3 regions of the Shewanella sp. SACH genome follow, and region 3 is predicted to be linked to each of the others. Evidence: predicted binding sites of a transcription regulator. Region 3 holds the regulator's gene; each other region holds the start of a gene.
The links. The regulator FliA, encoded in region 3, starts transcription of late flagellar genes. The targets are predictions, from matches to a motif close to CTAAAGNTNNNNNNNNNNNNGCCGATA.

Region 1 (6,075 bases), on a different contig from region 3:
GTGATCACGGTTTGCAGCTCAACCTGCATAAGTCCACGCAGCAATGCTTGTTCAAAACGGGCCGTCCAAAAAGCCGATCTCACACCTTCATCTTCACGCATCTGCTCTTGGCGCAATTTTACCGCGCTATCGATTAAGCCTTTTATCAAGGAATACTGACACTCCAACACCCAGTTATTACTTGAGATCCCAAACATCTTACGATCGCCAAGCTCAGTATCTAGGTAACGCATAATCACTTCGCTATCGAATAGTGCCACGCCATCGTTGGTGATAAGACACGGGATCTGTCCTAACGGGTTGGCATCGAGTAATTCGGCACTGTTTTCAAAGGGATTGACTAGCAGCTCTTCAATATTGTTAATCCCTAAATACTGGATTAAGGCTCTAACACAACGGGCATAGGGTGAAGCTTGAGAACTTAACAACTTCATCAAAAAATTTCCTTTTATTTGCATTAAACGCTATGGCTATTAAGGGGTGAGAACAGTTTGCTCTCAACCCCTATATAAAATGCGATCACCAATATTTTTCTACGGTAATTTGTCCCGGAGCGCGACGTAAATTCTTCACCAATCCCTTATCGAGTAAGGCACTTTGTGCACCATTAATCATACCGGGATTGCCGCAAATCATGACTTGGGAATCAGCAGCACTTAAGGTTAATCCTGCCTTTTGTTCGATTTCACCCGAGACTATGCCCTCGGGAATACGACACTGCAACGCATCGGCCAAGGGTTCACGGGTCACACTCAAAACTAATATAAACTGTGCTGGGTATGTGCGTTCTAACTCACGCAGCTTATCAAGGTACGCCAAATCCTGCGCCTCGCGCACGCCATATACAAGCACCACTTTTTCAAAACGCTCCCAAGGTTCATGGGTGTCAAGCATAGACAAAAACGGCCCTACCGCTGTACCTGTGGCCAAAAACCATAAGTGCTTGCCTTGGAGTTCACCCTTAGGAATTTCCGCTAAGGTCATAAAACCGGTCGCGGTTGAGGTGATTTCAATTTCATCGCCTATGACAAGGTTGTGTAATTGCGGCGATAACAGACCGTCCTCTACCGCAACGGCGAGCACTTCGGCATAGGGTTTATCGGGGGAATTTACTAAGGAGTAAGCTCTGGCCACACGCTTATCATCTTGAATTTGACTTAACTTGATAAACTGACCAGGAATAAATGGGGCTAACTCGGCGGCGATGCGCAATGAAAATAACTTATCGCTCCAATCAATACGTTCTATAACTTGTCCCCTAGTCCACATAACTTGCCCTCAAGCGAAACGTTAAATAGGCTTCCAGCATAGACTTTTTTCCGCATAACAAAAACCCCTTATGATAAGGGGCTTATGACGATAGAACCGAAAACAACAGAGCGTTAACTGGCACTCGATTGTGTCTCATCTGTCTTCTTGTTAAAGCTATCCCTAAAGGCCTGTAATCCCTCTTGCACTAAACCGTAGGTTTTATCGACACCATCGGCAATATCACCCTGCAATACTTTAAGACCAGACAGAATATCTTTCGCTTCTTTAAAGCCGTTATCTATTGCACCACCAATAATCCCCATAAAGCTATCGAGTTGATCGCTTAGACTCATACCCGAATTTTGTTGCTGGTGAATGCTAAAAAATTGCGTCGCAAAACTCACGATACGATCTGCAGTCGCTTCTGGTGATGTATCTACGCCATTATCGTAAGCAGTTTGAATCGCGTTCTCGCCCATAGTAGGCGCTAACTCTTTATTAATCGACTCTATCGCAGCGCGATAAAGCAAGGTCATAGACTGATCGCCTGACTTGATATTCACATCTTGCTGTGCCGATAGAATTGCTTGATTCATCAGCTGCTTACTCGTTTGCTGCGCGGTTTGTTTCGAGGTCACTTCGGTGGTTTTCGCGTCCTTCGAATCACTCACTTCGGTACCCTTAGGCGCCGTATTTTCAGCATATTTTTTCTGCGGCAAAGGGGTACTTTGCACTTGAGAGGGTTTATTGATTTCCATGATGACTATCCATTCAATTCGGGTCGACTTTATTATCGACCAAAATTCAACCAGCTTTAGTAATTTTTAGAATTGAAGTACCATCGTGGCCACAAGGTCATGATAAGGCCCGCATAAATTGAGTGGGTTCATTCTTTATAAAGTGTATAAAGCGCCATCCACCCGCATGCAGATCATTACTATCGTCGAGCTTAGAGATAAGCCAATAGAAAAGGATGTTACACCATGGCAGCAGGCCGCAATTTGAGTCATTTCCGCTTTCACGTGTTTACACGAATGCTTAAGCGCACTACTGAGCACTATATGGGCATTAATATAAAACGCCTTAGTTTGCTCACTGGTCTTATTATCTTAACTTGTCTCGGCCTCGCACCGATTAGCCAAGCCCATGCTGAAAACAGGCTGATTATTTTAGTCAGACATGCCGAAAAAGCCGACACGCCAGCCAATGACCCGCAGTTATCACCCAAGGGGGAAATGCGCGCAACGTCACTGATCACCGCCTTGAGCCGCACGCCGTTGTCGCAACTCATCGCGACTCAATACCTGCGAACCCAGCAAACACTCACGCCCATCGCCGAGGCTCGCCATTTGCCCGTGACGATAGTCGAAGCAGCAAAGCCTATCGAAGAACATATTCAGCAGATTGTCGAACAAGTGCATGCAGTACAAGGCAATACGCTCATCGTTGGGCATTCAAACACAGTGCCATTGATCATCAAAGCCCTGGGTGGACCTGAGATCCAAACGATCAGCGAAGAGGACTACAGTCAGCTGTTTTTACTCTCTCTCAATGATGGCCAACCCGCAAGCTTGATCGCCACCCGTTACGGACAAGAATAAGGATAAATAACATGAGTGAACTCAATTGGTTTATGTGGGGACTCGATCTGTTTTCAGGACTGTTTTTGATCGTTATAGGACTCGCAGTACTCGCAGTTATTTACATGTATATCGCAGATAAAATGCAGACCAAACAAGCGGTAAGACATAACTATCCCGTGATTGGTCGCTTTCGATATCTGTTTGAAAAACAAGGTGAGTTTTTCAGGCAATACTTTTTCGCCCAAGACAGGGAAGAATTGCCCTTCAACCGTGCAGAACGCAGCTGGGTGTACCGCGCCGCCAAAAATGTCGATAGAACCATAGCCTTTGGTTCGACTCGCCCTTTGGATACTGCTGGTACTATCATGTTTATGAATACCGCCTTCCCAACCCAAGATGAAGATATCACTCCTATTCATCCGCTGACGATTGGCACTCACTGTCGTCAACCTTATACGACTCAAGCCATTTGCCATATTTCAGCCATGAGTTTTGGCGCCCTATCGCGCCCAGCCATCACCGCCCTTTCCCATGGCGCAGCGCAAGCGGGTTGCTGGCTTAATACGGGTGAAGGCGGCTTAAGCCCTTATCATCTCAAAGGTGGCTGCGATCTCGTCTTTCAAATTGGAACAGCAAAATACGGTGTGCGAAATGAACAAGGACATTTAGACGATGAAAAACTGAAAGCGATAGCGATTCATCCTGAAGTCAAAATGTTCGAAATCAAAATGAGCCAAGGCGCAAAACCAGGCAAAGGTGGCATTTTACCCGGTATTAAAGTGACCGCTGAGATTGCCCATATTCGCGGTATTCCAGAGGGGCACGACTCAATCAGCCCCAATGGCCACATCGAATTTAAGTCAGTGAATGATATTTTAGATATGGTCGAGCGAGTTCGTGAAGTCACAGGTAAACCTACCGGCATAAAAGCCGTACTCGGCGATGTGCAGTGGCTGGAAGATTTATGTGATGAAATTGAACGCCGCGGCGAAGACTCCGCCCCCGACTTTTTCACCTTAGACAGCGCCGATGGTGGCACAGGCGCAGCGCCGCAACCATTAATGGATTATGTCGGATTACCATTGAAAGAAAGTTTACCTATCCTGGTCAATATCTTGATCCAACGAGGCTTGCGTAAACGTATAAAAGTCATCGCCTCGGGCAAACTGATCGTCCCATCCAGAGTCGCTTGGGCTTTGGCATTAGGTGCCGACTTTATCGCATCGGCCCGTGGCAACATGTTCGCCCTCGGCTGTATTCAAGCCTTGCAGTGCAATAAAGATACCTGTCCAACGGGTATCACGACGCACAATCCAAAACTACAACAAGGGCTAAATCCTAGGGATAAGTCGACTCGGGTCGCTAGCTATAATCATAATTTACACCATGACTTAGGGCTGATCGCGCACTCTTGCGGTGTGACAGAGCCAAGACAGCTCAAGCCTTCACATGTACGAATTGTGCTCGATAGCGGCTTATCCATCTCACTCGACAAATTCTATTCGCACATGGATAAATAGCCGCGAACCCTTGCGGTTATTAGCCAGTACAACTTTTGTCTATATGGGTTTTACATCAGGTATATTTGAATGCGCATCACAAAAGAGGTAAGATTCGTGAGGTGAGGCGTTATTCAAATACCTTACCCACAATAGAACTTAAGGAAACACTTTGAAATCTAGCTTCGTAAGCCAACTGCCCCCCAGTAAAACTGTAAGCACGAGCTGTAAGAGCTGTAATCGCCTAACTGAGATCGAAGGCGAGCTTGTGTGTTTTCGTGAAGGACAGATCATCCGACTCACCTTGATCGATGAGTCAGCGCCTAAATTGAATCTTTTATGCGAAGGTTGGAAAGCTGGCAAGCTAAACGGCGTAGCTTAATTCGGTAATATTTATCGAGAGTCGCATTCATCTAGAGTAGCTCTAGAGCAAATAACTCTTCCTTGAGCATCGAGAATAGAAGTTCACCTCTATCCTCCCACATTCTTATCTAACGCGTGCTTTCTAACGCATTTTCTAGCGCATGGTCTATGATTTTTAGCGCATGCTCATCATATAGTCACTTGTCGGCACGTTCATATCGCGGATCACGCCCGCAAGTACCATCTCTGGATTGACCTTAGCCAAAGTAAGGCACCGAGTCGTCACCAGTAGGCCCGCATTCAATTCAGCATGAATACGTTGCAGCGAATCATAATCAACACCACGTTTTTTCAATGTCGCCATGATGGCATCCCAATCAGTGGCGACTTTTTCTTCTTTGCCTTCAATGTTAACTCTCAGTGCAATATTTTCCATGCCAGATCTCTTCCGATTGATGTGTTGGCATTTGAGTATAGAGAGCCAAAGCTGAATAAAGACTGAACTGTATTGCGCTATTAACTGCTCAGAGGAGTATGTTGTTGCTCATTTTGTATCCGCCATAATTTGGCATATAGACCATTTGCCAATAGCAAAGTCTGATGATTACCTTGCTCAACAATTTCACCTTGGCTCAAGACGACGATTTGGTCAGCATCAACAATAGTGGACAATCGGTGAGCCACCACAAGGCTGGTATGCCCTTTAGCGACTTCCCGCAGTGCCGACAAAATCGCTTGCTCGGAGCGGCTATCGAGCGAGGATGTCGCCTCATCAAACACCAGCACGGGTGAGCCCTTCAAAATGGCCCTCGCTATTGCGACCCGCTGTTTTTCTCCGCCAGAGAGTTTTAAGCCGCGCTCACCCACCTTTGTATCCCAACCAAGGGCAAGCGATGCAATAAATTGCTCTAAGTGCGCCAGTTTAATTGCGTTGCGCACCTCTTCATCCGTCGAGCCTGGGCGACCATAACGTATGTTCTCAACTAATGAATCGTTAAACAGCACTGTATCCTGCGGCACGATAGCGATGGCCCGTCGCAACGCATCTTGTGTGAGATGACGGATATCTTGTCCATCGATTTTAATCGCGCCTTGGTCCACATCGTAAAATCGAAACAACAATTTAATCAGTGTCGATTTACCAGCTCCGCTATCGCCCACTACAGCAACCTTTTTACCGGCAGCGACCTTAAAACTCACGTCCCGCAGAATTTGCCGCTCGTCATAACTGAAATTCACGTTTTCAAATACCAGCTCGCCCTTAGTAGGCTGAAAATCGAGCGCTTGGGGTGAGTCGACTATCATGGGATGCTTATCGAGCAGGCTAAACATGCGCTCAATATTGGCTAAGGCGCCGCGAATTTCACGATACACGAAAC
Region 2 (6,075 bases), on a different contig from region 3:
AAACTCAACCATACCCGAGCCTTCGCGCATCGCAGGAGTTATGGCTAATACTTTCTCATCTTGCTCGGCAATGTCGCACAACCATTTGCCGAAGACTTGGGAAAAGGTCGGTAAACCGGGTTTGGTGGCCGGCTTTTTAAACAGCGACGGGTCAAACTTAGGTACGGCATGCCAACCGATAGGATCTTTTTCAGCAGGTTCATAACCACGACCTTTCTTCGTCATGATGTGCAGCACCTGTGGACCTTTAAGATTGCGCATATTACGCATGGTCTCGACCAGAGCATCAACATCGTGGCCGTCGATAGGACCGATATAGTTGAAACCTAACTCTTCAAACAGGGTGCCAGGAACGACCATGCCTTTGAGGTGTTCCTCAGTGCGTTTGGCCATTTCTTTGATGACGGGCATGCCTTTCAATACTTTCTTGCCGCCTTCGCGCAGCGTAGTGTAGAAACGGCCTGACATCAGTTGGGCTAAATGGTTATTGAGGGCGCCGACATTTTCAGAGATCGACATTTCGTTGTCGTTCAGTACCACGAGCATGTCATTGTGTAAGTCGCCTGCGTGGTTCATGGCTTCAAACACCATACCACCAGTCATGGCGCCATCACCGATCACGGCAACGACTTTACGACCCGCTTGTTCTTTTTCTGCGGCAATCGCCATCGCCAGTGCGGCGCTGATAGACGTGCCTGAATGCCCAACGCTGAAAGTGTCGTATTCACTTTCTTCACGCCATGGGAAAGGATGCAAGCCATCTTTTTGGCGAATGGTGTGCATCTTGTCGCGACGACCCGTGAGAATTTTGTGGGGATAAGCCTGATGGCCCACATCCCAAATTAGCCGATCAAAAGGGGTGTTGTAGACATAGTGCAACGCAACAGTGAGTTCCACTGTGCCGAGCCCAGAGGCAAAATGTCCGCTGGATATGCCAACAGACTTAAGAAGGAACTCGCGCAGTTCGTCGGCTACTTGTGGTAAAAGTGCCTGAGGAAGCTGGCGGAGTTCATTAGGGGTGTTGGCCTGCGCCAACACGGGAAACTGAGAAATGTCCAAACTCATAGCGAGATACTTCGACTCTTATTATATTCTTCGCTCAATGATATAGCGGGCGAAGTCTGCAATTAACTGGCTATTGTATGGCAATTTAGCCAGCGCTGATAGTGCCTCTTGGATCAGTTGTTTGGCGGTGTCTTGTGCACCTTGTAGTCCAAGTAGTTGTGGAAACGTACTCTTATTCGATTCAGTATCAGAGCCTTGCGGCTTACCGAGTTCTTCGGTGGTGGCTACGATGTCAAGGATATCGTCTTGTACTTGAAAGGCGAGTCCGACCGCATGGGCAAAATCCATCATAGCAGCATACTGACTTTTTGGCGCGTTTGCGGCGATTAACGCTAACTCAACGGCGCAGCTGATAAGGGCGCCCGTTTTCATATTATGTAACTGAGTTAATGCTTTAAGATCAATATGTTTATCTGTTGAGGCTAAGTCTATCGCTTGGCCGCCACACATGCCACGATAACCTGAGGCTTTTGCCAATACTCTGACCATAGCGATATGTTGCTCGCTGCTGATCCCAGGGACCGCTTCGGTGACAATTTCAAAGGCTAAGGTCTGCAGTGCATCCCCCGCTAAAATGGCGGTCGCTTCATCAAAAGCGATATGCACTGTGGGCTGACCACGGCGCAGTTCATCATCATCCATGGCGGGTAAATCGTCGTGGATCAATGAATAAGCATGGATACATTCAATGGCTGCGGCGCAAGCATCTAATTTTTCGAGCTCGACCCCAAACATACGTCCGACACTGTAGACAAGGAAAGGTCGAATGCGTTTGCCACCCAATAAGGCGCCGTAAGTCATGGCGGCTTTTAATTGGGGAGCAGTATCTTCAAGCGTACTAAAACGCTGTTTTAATTGATTATCAACCCGTTGTTGATATTCTTGAATGGCACTGACTAACACGCTTATTCGCCCTCAACGGCATAGGGGGATAGGGGCGCATTTTCATCTTGTTTCAGTAAAATGGCCACTTTTTGTTGGGCTTGTTCGAGTTTTGCTTGGCTATTTCGAACCAGATTGATGCCACGTTCAAATTGTTTTAACGCGTCATCGAGGGAGATATCGCCTTGTTCTAGATCGGCAACAATGCGCTCGAGTTCGCCAAGGGATTCTTCAAAACTGAGATTTTCGGGTTTCTTCGCCACGTTTATGCTTCCTTTGATTTAGCGGACACAAGGTATATCAGGGCGGCTTTAGGGTCAAATTCAGACTAAAGATATTTGCTCAATAGCACGCTTTGTTACTGAAATTTTTTCAGAAAATATAAATTGTCGCTAAACTTGCTTAGTGTGTGTCCGATAACTGACAATAGTATCATCATTTGTATGGTAATTTTTAACTGGATAGACAAGGCTCGCATGTGTGTCGGTGGGATTATCTTACTCAGTGGAACAACTGAGTGTTATTGCTTACCTAGGGTAAGTATTATGTCGTTTATTACGAAAATTGAGGAGCCGTTGTGGATTTAGCAACAGTAATTGGAATTGTGGGTGCCTTTGGTTTTATCCTCGGGGCAATGGCCACCAGCGGCGGTTTAATGATTTTCGTTGATGTACCCTCGATTCTTATTGTTTTCGGTGGGTCCTTCTTCGTGGTGATGATGAAGTTCAATCTTAAACAGTTTTTTAGTGCGGTAAAAATCGCCGCCAAAGCGTTTATTTTTAAGATTGATAAGCCAGAAGATTTGATTGAACAGTCCGTGACTATGGCTGATGCCGCCCGTAAAGGCGGTTTTTTAGCCTTAGAAGAAGCGCAGATTACTAACAGCTTTATGCAAAAAGCCGTCGACATGCTTGTTGATGGTCACGATGGTGAAGTGGTGCGCGCGGCCTTAGAGAAGGATATTGCGCTGACCGAAGAGCGCCATCGTACTGGGATCGGCATTTTTAGAGCGTTTGGTGACGTAGGTCCGGCAATGGGAATGATAGGTACGCTGGTGGGTCTTGTGGCCATGCTGTCAAACATGTCAGATCCTAAATCCATCGGCCCCTCGATGGCGGTGGCCTTGTTAACAACCTTATATGGCGCTATGGTCGCTAACATGGTTTGTCTTCCTATCGCGGATAAGTTAACGCTTAGGATGGGTGAAGAAATGCTGAACCGTAATTTGATTATGGATGCGGTATTGGCGATTCAAGACGGACAAAACCCACGGGTGATTGAAGGCTTCTTGAAAAATTATCTGGCTGAGAAAAATCGCAAAATAGATACAACGGACGGAGAGTAGCCCATGGCTAAGGCTAAGTGCAACTGTCCACCGGCCGGAGCACCGATGTGGTTGGCGACCTTTGCTGACTTGATGTCGCTGTTGATGTGTTTCTTCGTGTTGTTATTGTCATTTTCCGAAATGGACGTAATGAAGTTTAAGCAGATCGCGGGCTCAATGAAGTATGCCTTTGGTGTGCAAAATAAGGTGGAAGTCAAAGATATCCCGAAAGGGACGTCTGTTATTGCCTTAGAATTTAGACCAGGACGTCCCGATCCCACGCCGATTGAAATTATCAACCAGCAAACCAATGAAATGACGGAACCTGTATTGGATTACCAAGCGGGTGAAGACGACAGTGCTGGCGGCGTTCAGCAGCAAAGTGGTTCTCAGCGTGGTGGTGAAGCCACTGCAACGGCGCAGGAAGTGGCCGATGCGGTTAAAGCCGAAGCGGCAGCGGCGCAGGATAAGATCAATCAAGAAGTGAAGAAGATGGCGCAGGAGCTCAATAAAGAGATCACCGATGGTGCGATCGAAATTGAGTCCTTAGGTCAGCAGATTATTATCCGTATCCGTGAGAAGGGTGCATTTGCCTCTGGTTCGGGCTTCCTTCAACCGCGATTTAAGCCTGTAGTGCGATCTGTTGGCGAACTGCTAAAAGATGTGCCGGGGATTATTACGGTATCGGGTTACACGGATGATATGCAAATCAGCGATGAGCTTTATAGCTCTAACTGGGATTTATCCAGCAAGCGCGCAGTAGCAGTGGCCCACGAGTTAGTGCAAGTTAAAGGCTTTGATTCTAAACGGATGAAAGTGGTGGGCATGGCGTCTAATAACCCGATAGTGCCAAACGATTCACCGGAGAATCGTGCCCGTAACCGCAGGGTGGAAATTGCCATTGAGCAAGGTAAAGCGAAGGAATCTGATGAGATTCAGGTTGGTAATTCGCCTTAGGTAGCTTGGTACTCACCGCATCTAAAGCTGCAATCCTGTTGCGGCTTTTTTATTGGGCGAATGTGGACTTTTCATTTTTTACTAACGCTTTGTGCATCAAAGCGCTGTGGTTGATTTGAATCCATTTGGGCTTTACGCCAATCGCAGAGAGTGTGTTATCCCTAAGCTTCCTTCAACCTTACCTCAACGACTTATCTCAAATAATTCATTTCAAACCACTCATTTTAATCAGGGCAATTCAAACTGAGTGAATAGGTTTAGTGACATTATTCCAACCGAATTCGCTTAAAAATCCCGCCGTGACTTAATCACTAATACGCCATTAATCCGCCATGAATGTGGCTTGTGTGGCTGTTTGCGATGCGCGCTGAAACTCGCATTTTTAGGTCGCTTGGGTATATAATCCCCCGATTATTCTTTTAACCAATTTTGCTGTTTTAAAATTGCCCGCGGAAATCCCATGAAGTTTATTGTAAAGCTGTACCCAGAAATCATGATGAAGAGCAAACCCGTAAGGATGCGCTTCACCAAAATGCTCGAAACCAACATACGTAATGTGCTCAAAAAAGTCGACGAAGACGCTAAAGTTCAACGTCAGTGGGACCGCATTATGGTAATGGTGCCAAAGGATAAGCCTGAATTGGCACAAGCCTTCGGTGAGCGTCTGGCGTGTATTCCTGGCATTGCCCACGTAGTGCAAGTGGATGAGTACAGCTTCGAATCTGTGGACGATATTTATCAGCAAGTCTTGCCTGTTTACCGTGACCAACTCGCGGGTAAAACCTTCTGCGTGCGAGTGAAGCGCACTGGCGATCACGATTTTAATTCTATCGAAGTGGAGCGTTACGTCGGCGGCGGCTTAAATCAGTTTACCGATGCTTTAGGTGTGCGTTTAAAGAATCCCGATATTACCGTTAACCTTGAAATTGAACGCGATAATCTTTACATGGTCACTAAGCGTATTGAAGGCTTAGGCGGTTTCCCAATGGCGACACAGGAAGATGTGTTGTCTTTGATTTCTGGTGGTTTTGACTCAGGTGTGTCTAGCTATCAATTTATCAAAAAAGGGGCGCGTACCCATTATTGCTTCTTTAATCTGGGCGGCGCGCAGCATGAAATTGGCGTGAAGCAAGTGGCTTACCATTTGTGGAAAACCTACGGCGAATCCCACAAGGTGAAGTTTATCTCTGTACCTTTTGAGCCTGTGGTCGCTGAGATTTTAGAGCGTATCGATAATGGCCAAATGGGCGTAGTGCTCAAGCGTATGATGATGCGCACTGCGGCGCGTATTGCCGACCGTATGGGCATTCAAGCCTTAGTAACCGGTGAAAGTTTAGGCCAAGTATCGAGCCAAACGCTGACCAACTTAAACGTGATTGACCGCTGTACTGAGCTGTTGATTTTACGTCCGCTGATCGCCATGGATAAACAAGACATTATCAACGAGAGCCGTAAAATCGGCACCGAAGATTTTGCCAAGTCGATGCCTGAATATTGTGGCGTGATTTCGCAAAAGCCAACAGTTAAAGCGGTATTAGCTAAAGTTGAAGCGGAAGAGAAGAAGTTCTCTGAAGATTTGATCGATCAAATCATCGCCCAGTCTGTCACTATTGATATCAGGGAGATCGCAGAACAAATGGATACTCGGATTACTGAGACTGAAACGGTCGCCAGTATTGATACCAACCAAGTGGTCATTGATATTCGCGCCCCTGAAGAAGAGGAAAGCAAGCCGTTGCAAATTGAAGGTATTGAGATTAAACGTATCCCATTCTTCAAGTTAGCGACTCAATTTGCCGATCTCGATAAGCAAAAAACCTATTTGCTGTATTGTGAGCGTGGGGTGA
Region 3 (6,075 bases):
TTAGGTGGTTTCATCATAGGTATTGTTCAGCATGGCTTAAGTTTCTCTGAAGCGGTTGAAATTTATACCTTGCTGACTATTGGTGATGGTCTGGTGGCGCAGATCCCAGGCTTATTACTGTCAATCGCTGCTGCCTTGATGGTAACCCGTCAAAATGAATCGGGCGATATGGGCCAAATGATGATGAGTCAGATGTTTGACAGTCATAAATCATTGGGTATCGCCGCCGGAGTGTTATTTGTCATGGGTATTGTTCCTGGCATGCCACATATGGCGTTCTTAAGCTTCGCCTTTATTACTGCGGGTGCTGCCTATTTTGTCTATAAGCGTAATGAATCAAAACGCATTAAAGCCCTAGAACAAGTCAAATCTGGCCCGATTGAGAGACAAGATAAAGAGCCTAAAGAACTGGGTTGGGATGATGTACATCATGTTGATACTATTGGGCTTGAGGTTGGATATCGCTTGATCCCACTGGTCGATAAGGGCCAAGGTGGCGAGTTATTAAGCCGTATCAAAGGAGTCCGTAAGAAGTTATCGCAAGAGTTGGGCTTCTTAGTACCTGCGGTGCATATTCGTGACAATCTAGATTTATCGCCTAATGCTTATCGTATTTCATTAATGGGCGTAGTCGTTGGTGAGGCGGATATACGTCACGATTGTGAATTGGCGATTAATCCCGGCCAAGTCTATGGCAAGCTTGACGGTATTGAAACGCGCGATCCGGCTTTCGGTCTGGAAGCGGTATGGATTGCCCCTGAATTACGTGAGCATGCACAAACATTAGGGTATACCGTTGTTGATGCAGCTACGGTTGTGGCAACCCATATTAGTCAATTGCTGACCAATAATGCTGCTAAGTTGTTAGGATACGAAGAAGTGCAACAACTGATGGATATGCTTGCGAAACACTCGCCTAAGCTGGTGGATGGCTTTATTCCTGATGTCATGCCGTTAGGACATGTCGTAAAAGTGATGCAGAACCTATTAAATGAAGGGGTTTCAGTCAGAGACTTGCGTACTATAGTGCAAACTTTGTTAGAATACGGCACTAAGAGTAATGACACTGAAGTCTTGACCGCTGCAGTGCGTATCGCGTTGAAACGTATGATCGTTCAGGAAATTTCAGGCCCAGAGCTAGAAATCCCTGTCATAACTTTGGCGCCAGAGTTGGAACAGATGTTGCATCAGTCAATGCAAGCAACCGGTGGTGATGGTCCTAACATTGAACCCGGTCTTGCAGAACGCATGCAGCAGTCCCTTGCTGATGCGGCTCAGAAGCAAGAAATGGTCGGACAACCCGCCATATTGTTGACGTCAGGTATGTTACGCGCGACGCTGTCACGCTTTGTTAAACATACTATTCCTAATCTCAGAGTCATTTCATATCAAGAAATACCTGATGAGAAGCAAATACGTATTGTATCTGCAGTCGGCCAGTAGAGGACGCATAAGTGAAGATTAAACGATTTTTTGCCAAAGACATGCGCGCCGCACTGGCCCAAGTGAAAGAAACACTCGGCTCAGATGCCGTCATTATGTCAAATAAGAAAGTGAATGGGGGCATCGAAATTGTCGCCGCCGTTGACTATGACGAACCTAAAGCGAAAACCGCAGCTACTGCGCCAGCGCCAACCTTTATGGACGTGAGTGACGACCTTGTGTCCTTGGGTGCTAAACAGCCAGTACGAGTAGAAACCCGTGCAAAGCCTGCGGCACCTGCTGACTCATTACAAGCCTTGTTAGAGAAGCAGCAAAGCCGTTTGAATCAACAGATGTCGCATCAGCAAGTTGATGCAGCGTTACCCGCATGGGCAAAGGGGTTACAAGCTCCGGTTGCGGCAAAAGTGGAGCGTCGCGAAGCGCCTGCTACGTTTGATAAGAAGCCACAGACATCACAGAAACAAAGCGCAGATATTGAGGCAATGCGTGATGAGTTAGCCTCATTGCGTAATTTATTGACACACCAAGTGTCCTCTTTGATGACAGAACATAAAAAACGCATCGACCCCGTCGGTGCTATGCTCGAGGCCAAGTTACTTGAGGCTGAATTCTCCCCTGCGGTTGCGAACAAATTAGCGGCGCTGAGCCAACACTATACGCCTGCAGAATTAGTTCGAGCTTTACCTCAAAGTCTCGCTAACATGCTTGATAATCAAGGTGATGATATTGTTAAACAGGGCGGAGTGGTTGCATTAGTGGGTCCAACCGGTGTGGGTAAAACCACGTCATTAGCGAAACTTGCTGCCCGTTTTGCTGCCCATCATGGTGCTGAGCATGTGGCTTTGATAACGACAGATCATTATCGTATCGGAGCCTATGAGCAATTAGCAACTTATGGCAAAATAATGGGCTGCCCAGTAAAGCAAGCTCATGATCTGAATGAATTAGAGCAAATTCTCTATCAGTTTAGGAATCGCAAGCTAGTATTGATAGATACGGCTGGCATGGGACAACGAGATATGCGTCTTTACCAGCAACTTGATAATTTAACTGCAAATAGCAGGATACCTATCCGCAGTTATCTGGTACTGTCTGCGACAGGACAGCGCCGTGTGCTGCAAGATGCAGTCAATCATTTTAAACGCATTCCCCTATCTGGTGTCGTTCTCACAAAACTCGATGAATCTGTGTCGTTAGCAGGGGCATTAAGTGTGTTGATCCAAAACGGATTACCATTAAGTTATGTTACTGATGGACAAAGAGTTCCTGAAGATATGAAAGTTGCGGATACCTTAGATTTAGCCCAGCAGGCACTCGCAGCGTTAGATAGTACAGAACAACAATCATTACAAGACACAGCGTGGTCAGATAATATGGCCTGTGCATTTGAGTAGATTTATGACCCTGGATCAAGCAAGTGGTTTACGTATGATGAATCAACCCTATAACGAAAAAGTGAAAGTAATCGCGGTCACAGGTGGTAAAGGTGGCGTTGGTAAAACCAGCGTCTCCATTAATACTGCTGTGGCATTAGCCGAAAAAGGCAAGCGTGTCTTGGTACTTGATGCTGACCTTGGCTTAGCAAACGTCGATGTCATGCTGGGTATTCGTGCCGAGCGTAACCTCTCCCATGTTCTCTCTGGTGATGCAGAGCTTGACGATATTATCGTTCGTGGCCCTAAAGGGATTGGCATAGTGCCAGCCACTTCAGGAACACAAGGGATGGTGGAATTAAGCCCAGCGCAACATGCAGGGTTAATTCGCGCATTTAGTGAGATGCGGACTCAGTTTGATATTCTAGTCGTAGATACTGCTGCTGGGATTTCAGATATGGTGCTCAGTTTCTCACGTGCATCGCAGGATGTGCTGGTCGTTGTTTGTGATGAACCCACATCAATTACCGATGCCTATGCCCTGATAAAAATCCTCAGCCGTGAGCATGGCGTGTTCCGTTTTAAAATAGTTGCCAATATGGTGCGTAGTTTACGCGAAGGTATGGAATTATTTGCTAAACTCAGTAAAGTGACCGACAGATTTTTGGATGTCGCCCTTGAATTGGTTGCAACAATCCCATTTGACGAAAACTTACGTAAATCAGTTCGTAAACAAAAATTGGTGGTTGAAGCTTATCCTAAATCACCAGCAGCGATTGCGTATCAAGGGTTGGCAAATAAAATTCTAAGCTGGCCTGTACCGCAGCAACCTGGTGGGCATTTGGAGTTTTTCGTTGAGCGTTTAGTACAACGACCAGATTTTCAAGAGGAAAAAACGAGTGAATAAAGCCGCTGCGTATACTTGTTTTGACAATAAATCGTCGATCGTTGAACAGTATGCTCCGTTGGTTAAAAGAATTGCGCATCATTTACTCGCCAGACTACCTGCCTCCGTGCAGTTAGATGATTTACTCCAAGCTGGGATGATGGGGTTATTAGAAGCATCATCCAAGTTTGATGGTGGCAAGGGTGCGAAATTTGAAACCTTCGCCGGCATACGCATACGTGGGGCCATGTTAGATGAAATTCGCCGCGGCGATTGGGTCCCTCGTTCCGTTCATCGTAACAACCGCAAGGTTGCACACGCTATAGATGAGTTAGAGCAAGCACTGGGTCGTGATGCACGCGACACAGAAATTGCAGAAAAACTTGATATGACGCTCGATGAGTACCATCATATTCTTAACGATGTTTCTGTCGGAAAAATCATAGGGATAGAAGACTTAGGCGTATCTCAGGATATACTTACAGTGAGTGATCGGTCCGATGATGATTCATTTGAAGCATTAGCTGAGAACCAATTTCATTCTGCTCTGGTTGAGGCAATTAAATTATTGCCTGAAAGAGATGCATTAGTGTTATCCCTGTACTACGATGAAGCATTGAATTTAAAAGAGATTGGCGCCATTCTTGAAGTCAGTGAATCGCGGGTTAGCCAGATATTAAGTCAGGCAATGTTGCGATTGAAAGCTAAACTCAAGCATTGGACATAAGTATAATTATTAATCGAGCACAGAATGTCAGCTCACCGGAGGAAACCTTGGACAAGAATATGAAGATTCTCATTGTTGACGATTTTTCGACAATGAGGCGTATCATCAAGAACTTGTTGCGAGACTTGGGGTTTAACAATACCCAAGAAGCAGACGATGGCTCAACAGCCCTGCCGATGTTGCAAAAGGGGGATTTTGATTTTGTTGTTACAGATTGGAATATGCCCGGCATGCAAGGGATCGATCTGTTAAAAGCAATTCGCGCAGATGATTCGCTAAAGCATTTACCCGTATTAATGGTAACTGCTGAAGCAAAACGTGAACAGATTATTGCTGCCGCTCAAGCGGGAGTGAATGGATATGTGGTTAAGCCTTTTACCGCAGCAACGCTGAAAGAGAAGTTAGATAAAATATTCGAACGACTCGCTTGAGCAAGGATGAGCTATGAAGTCACAAACATCAGGGCTCATCACGCTCGAGCAAGCTCAGCACTTTGTTGAATTATTAAGTGCAGGTGAGCAAAGTCAGGCAGATGATTTATTTCGGGAGCTTGCAGCTCCACTGCAACGCGAATTATTCGAAGAGGTAGGGAAATTAACTCGGCAACTTCATAGTGCGCTGATGGATTTTCAAGTTGATAATCGTCTTTCTGAATTAGCCAATACAGAAATTCCCGATGCCAAGCAACGTTTAAATTACGTTATTGACATGACTGAACAAGCGGCAAATAAAACCATGGATGCGGTTGAAGAATGTTTACCTTTGGCCAATGCCGTAACGGTTAATATTCAAAAAGTCATGCCATCTTGGGACAAATTAATGCGACGCGAGATAGTCTTAAGTGAATTTAAGGTTCTTTGTCACGATGTCCAAGATCTTATGTCCCGTAGTTCAGACGACTCGATTCGATTACGTGAATTGCTGAATCAAATATTGATGGCGCAAGATTTTCAAGACTTAACAGGGCAAATGATACGCCGTGTTATTGATCTGGTAATGGAAGTTGAAAGTAATCTGGTTTCTATGCTGACGGTATTTGGTGAGCAGCCTATGATTGAAAGTCAGATTGCTCAGAAAAATAATATTGAAGCGGAAGGGCCGATAATGAATGCCGAGCTTCGTCAAGATGTAGTAACGGGTCAAGACGAAGTGGATGATCTTCTATCGAGTCTGGGTTTCTAACTGGGAGTCAATTTGATGGCCTTTGATGTAGATGAAGAGATACTCCAGGATTTTTTAATCGAAGCCGGTGAAATTTTAGAGCTTCTGCAAGAGCAACTCGTTGCGCTTGAAAATAATCCTGATGACACAAACTTGCTAAACGCCATTTTCCGAGGGTTCCATACCGTTAAAGGTGGCGCAGGCTTTCTTAGCTTAACTCCCATGGTCGATGTGTGTCATGAGGCTGAGAATACCTTCGATCTATTGCGCACAGGCAAACGCAGCGTAAACGCAGAGCTGATGGATATTATTTTGCAGGCTGTTGATGCTATTAATACCATGTTTGCTCAAACGCAGCAGGGCGAACAACAAGATCCTGCTGAGTCAGGCCTGTTGTCTAGACTTAAAATGCTGAGTTCAGGTGCGCCATTGCCATCTGAAGTTGCGTCTGCAGAGGTGGTAGAAGTTGTCGAACCAGAGCCTGT

Region 1: BM607_RS17190 (DUF5610 domain-containing protein) is a predicted target of FliA. The motif match lies at 2,043-2,069, and genes of this name have one in related genera.
Region 2: pomA (flagellar motor protein PomA) is a predicted target of FliA. The motif match lies at 2,340-2,366, and genes of this name have one in related genera.

The regions. Positions count from the first base shown of each region.
Region 1 covers NZ_MPDG02000005.1:80,350-86,424, forward strand. The annotation lists gene BM607_RS17180 (glutathione S-transferase N-terminal domain-containing protein) at 1-434, opposite strand, end outside; gene BM607_RS17185 (ferredoxin--NADP reductase) at 520-1,269, opposite strand; gene BM607_RS17190 (DUF5610 domain-containing protein) at 1,383-2,009, opposite strand; gene BM607_RS17195 (histidine phosphatase family protein) at 2,235-2,852, shown strand; gene BM607_RS17200 (FMN-binding glutamate synthase family protein) at 2,864-4,354, shown strand; gene BM607_RS22200 (hypothetical protein) at 4,506-4,715, shown strand; gene BM607_RS17210 (hypothetical protein) at 4,872-5,132, opposite strand; gene BM607_RS17215 (ABC transporter ATP-binding protein/permease) at 5,213-6,075, opposite strand, start outside.
Region 2 covers NZ_MPDG02000001.1:326,974-333,048, forward strand. The annotation lists gene dxs (1-deoxy-D-xylulose-5-phosphate synthase) at 1-1,065, opposite strand, end outside; gene ispA ((2E,6E)-farnesyl diphosphate synthase) at 1,087-1,968, opposite strand; gene xseB (exodeoxyribonuclease VII small subunit) at 1,971-2,210, opposite strand; gene pomA (flagellar motor protein PomA) at 2,525-3,292, shown strand; gene BM607_RS01335 (flagellar motor protein MotB) at 3,296-4,228, shown strand; gene thiI (tRNA uracil 4-sulfurtransferase ThiI) at 4,689-6,075, shown strand, end outside.
Region 3 covers NZ_MPDG02000002.1:1,095,439-1,101,513, forward strand. The annotation lists gene flhA (flagellar biosynthesis protein FlhA) at 1-1,443, shown strand, start outside; gene flhF (flagellar biosynthesis protein FlhF) at 1,455-2,837, shown strand; gene BM607_RS12775 (MinD/ParA family protein) at 2,842-3,723, shown strand; gene BM607_RS12780 (RNA polymerase sigma factor FliA) at 3,716-4,429, shown strand; gene cheY (chemotaxis response regulator CheY) at 4,477-4,860, shown strand; gene BM607_RS12790 (protein phosphatase CheZ) at 4,874-5,611, shown strand; gene BM607_RS12795 (chemotaxis protein CheA) at 5,627-6,075, shown strand, end outside.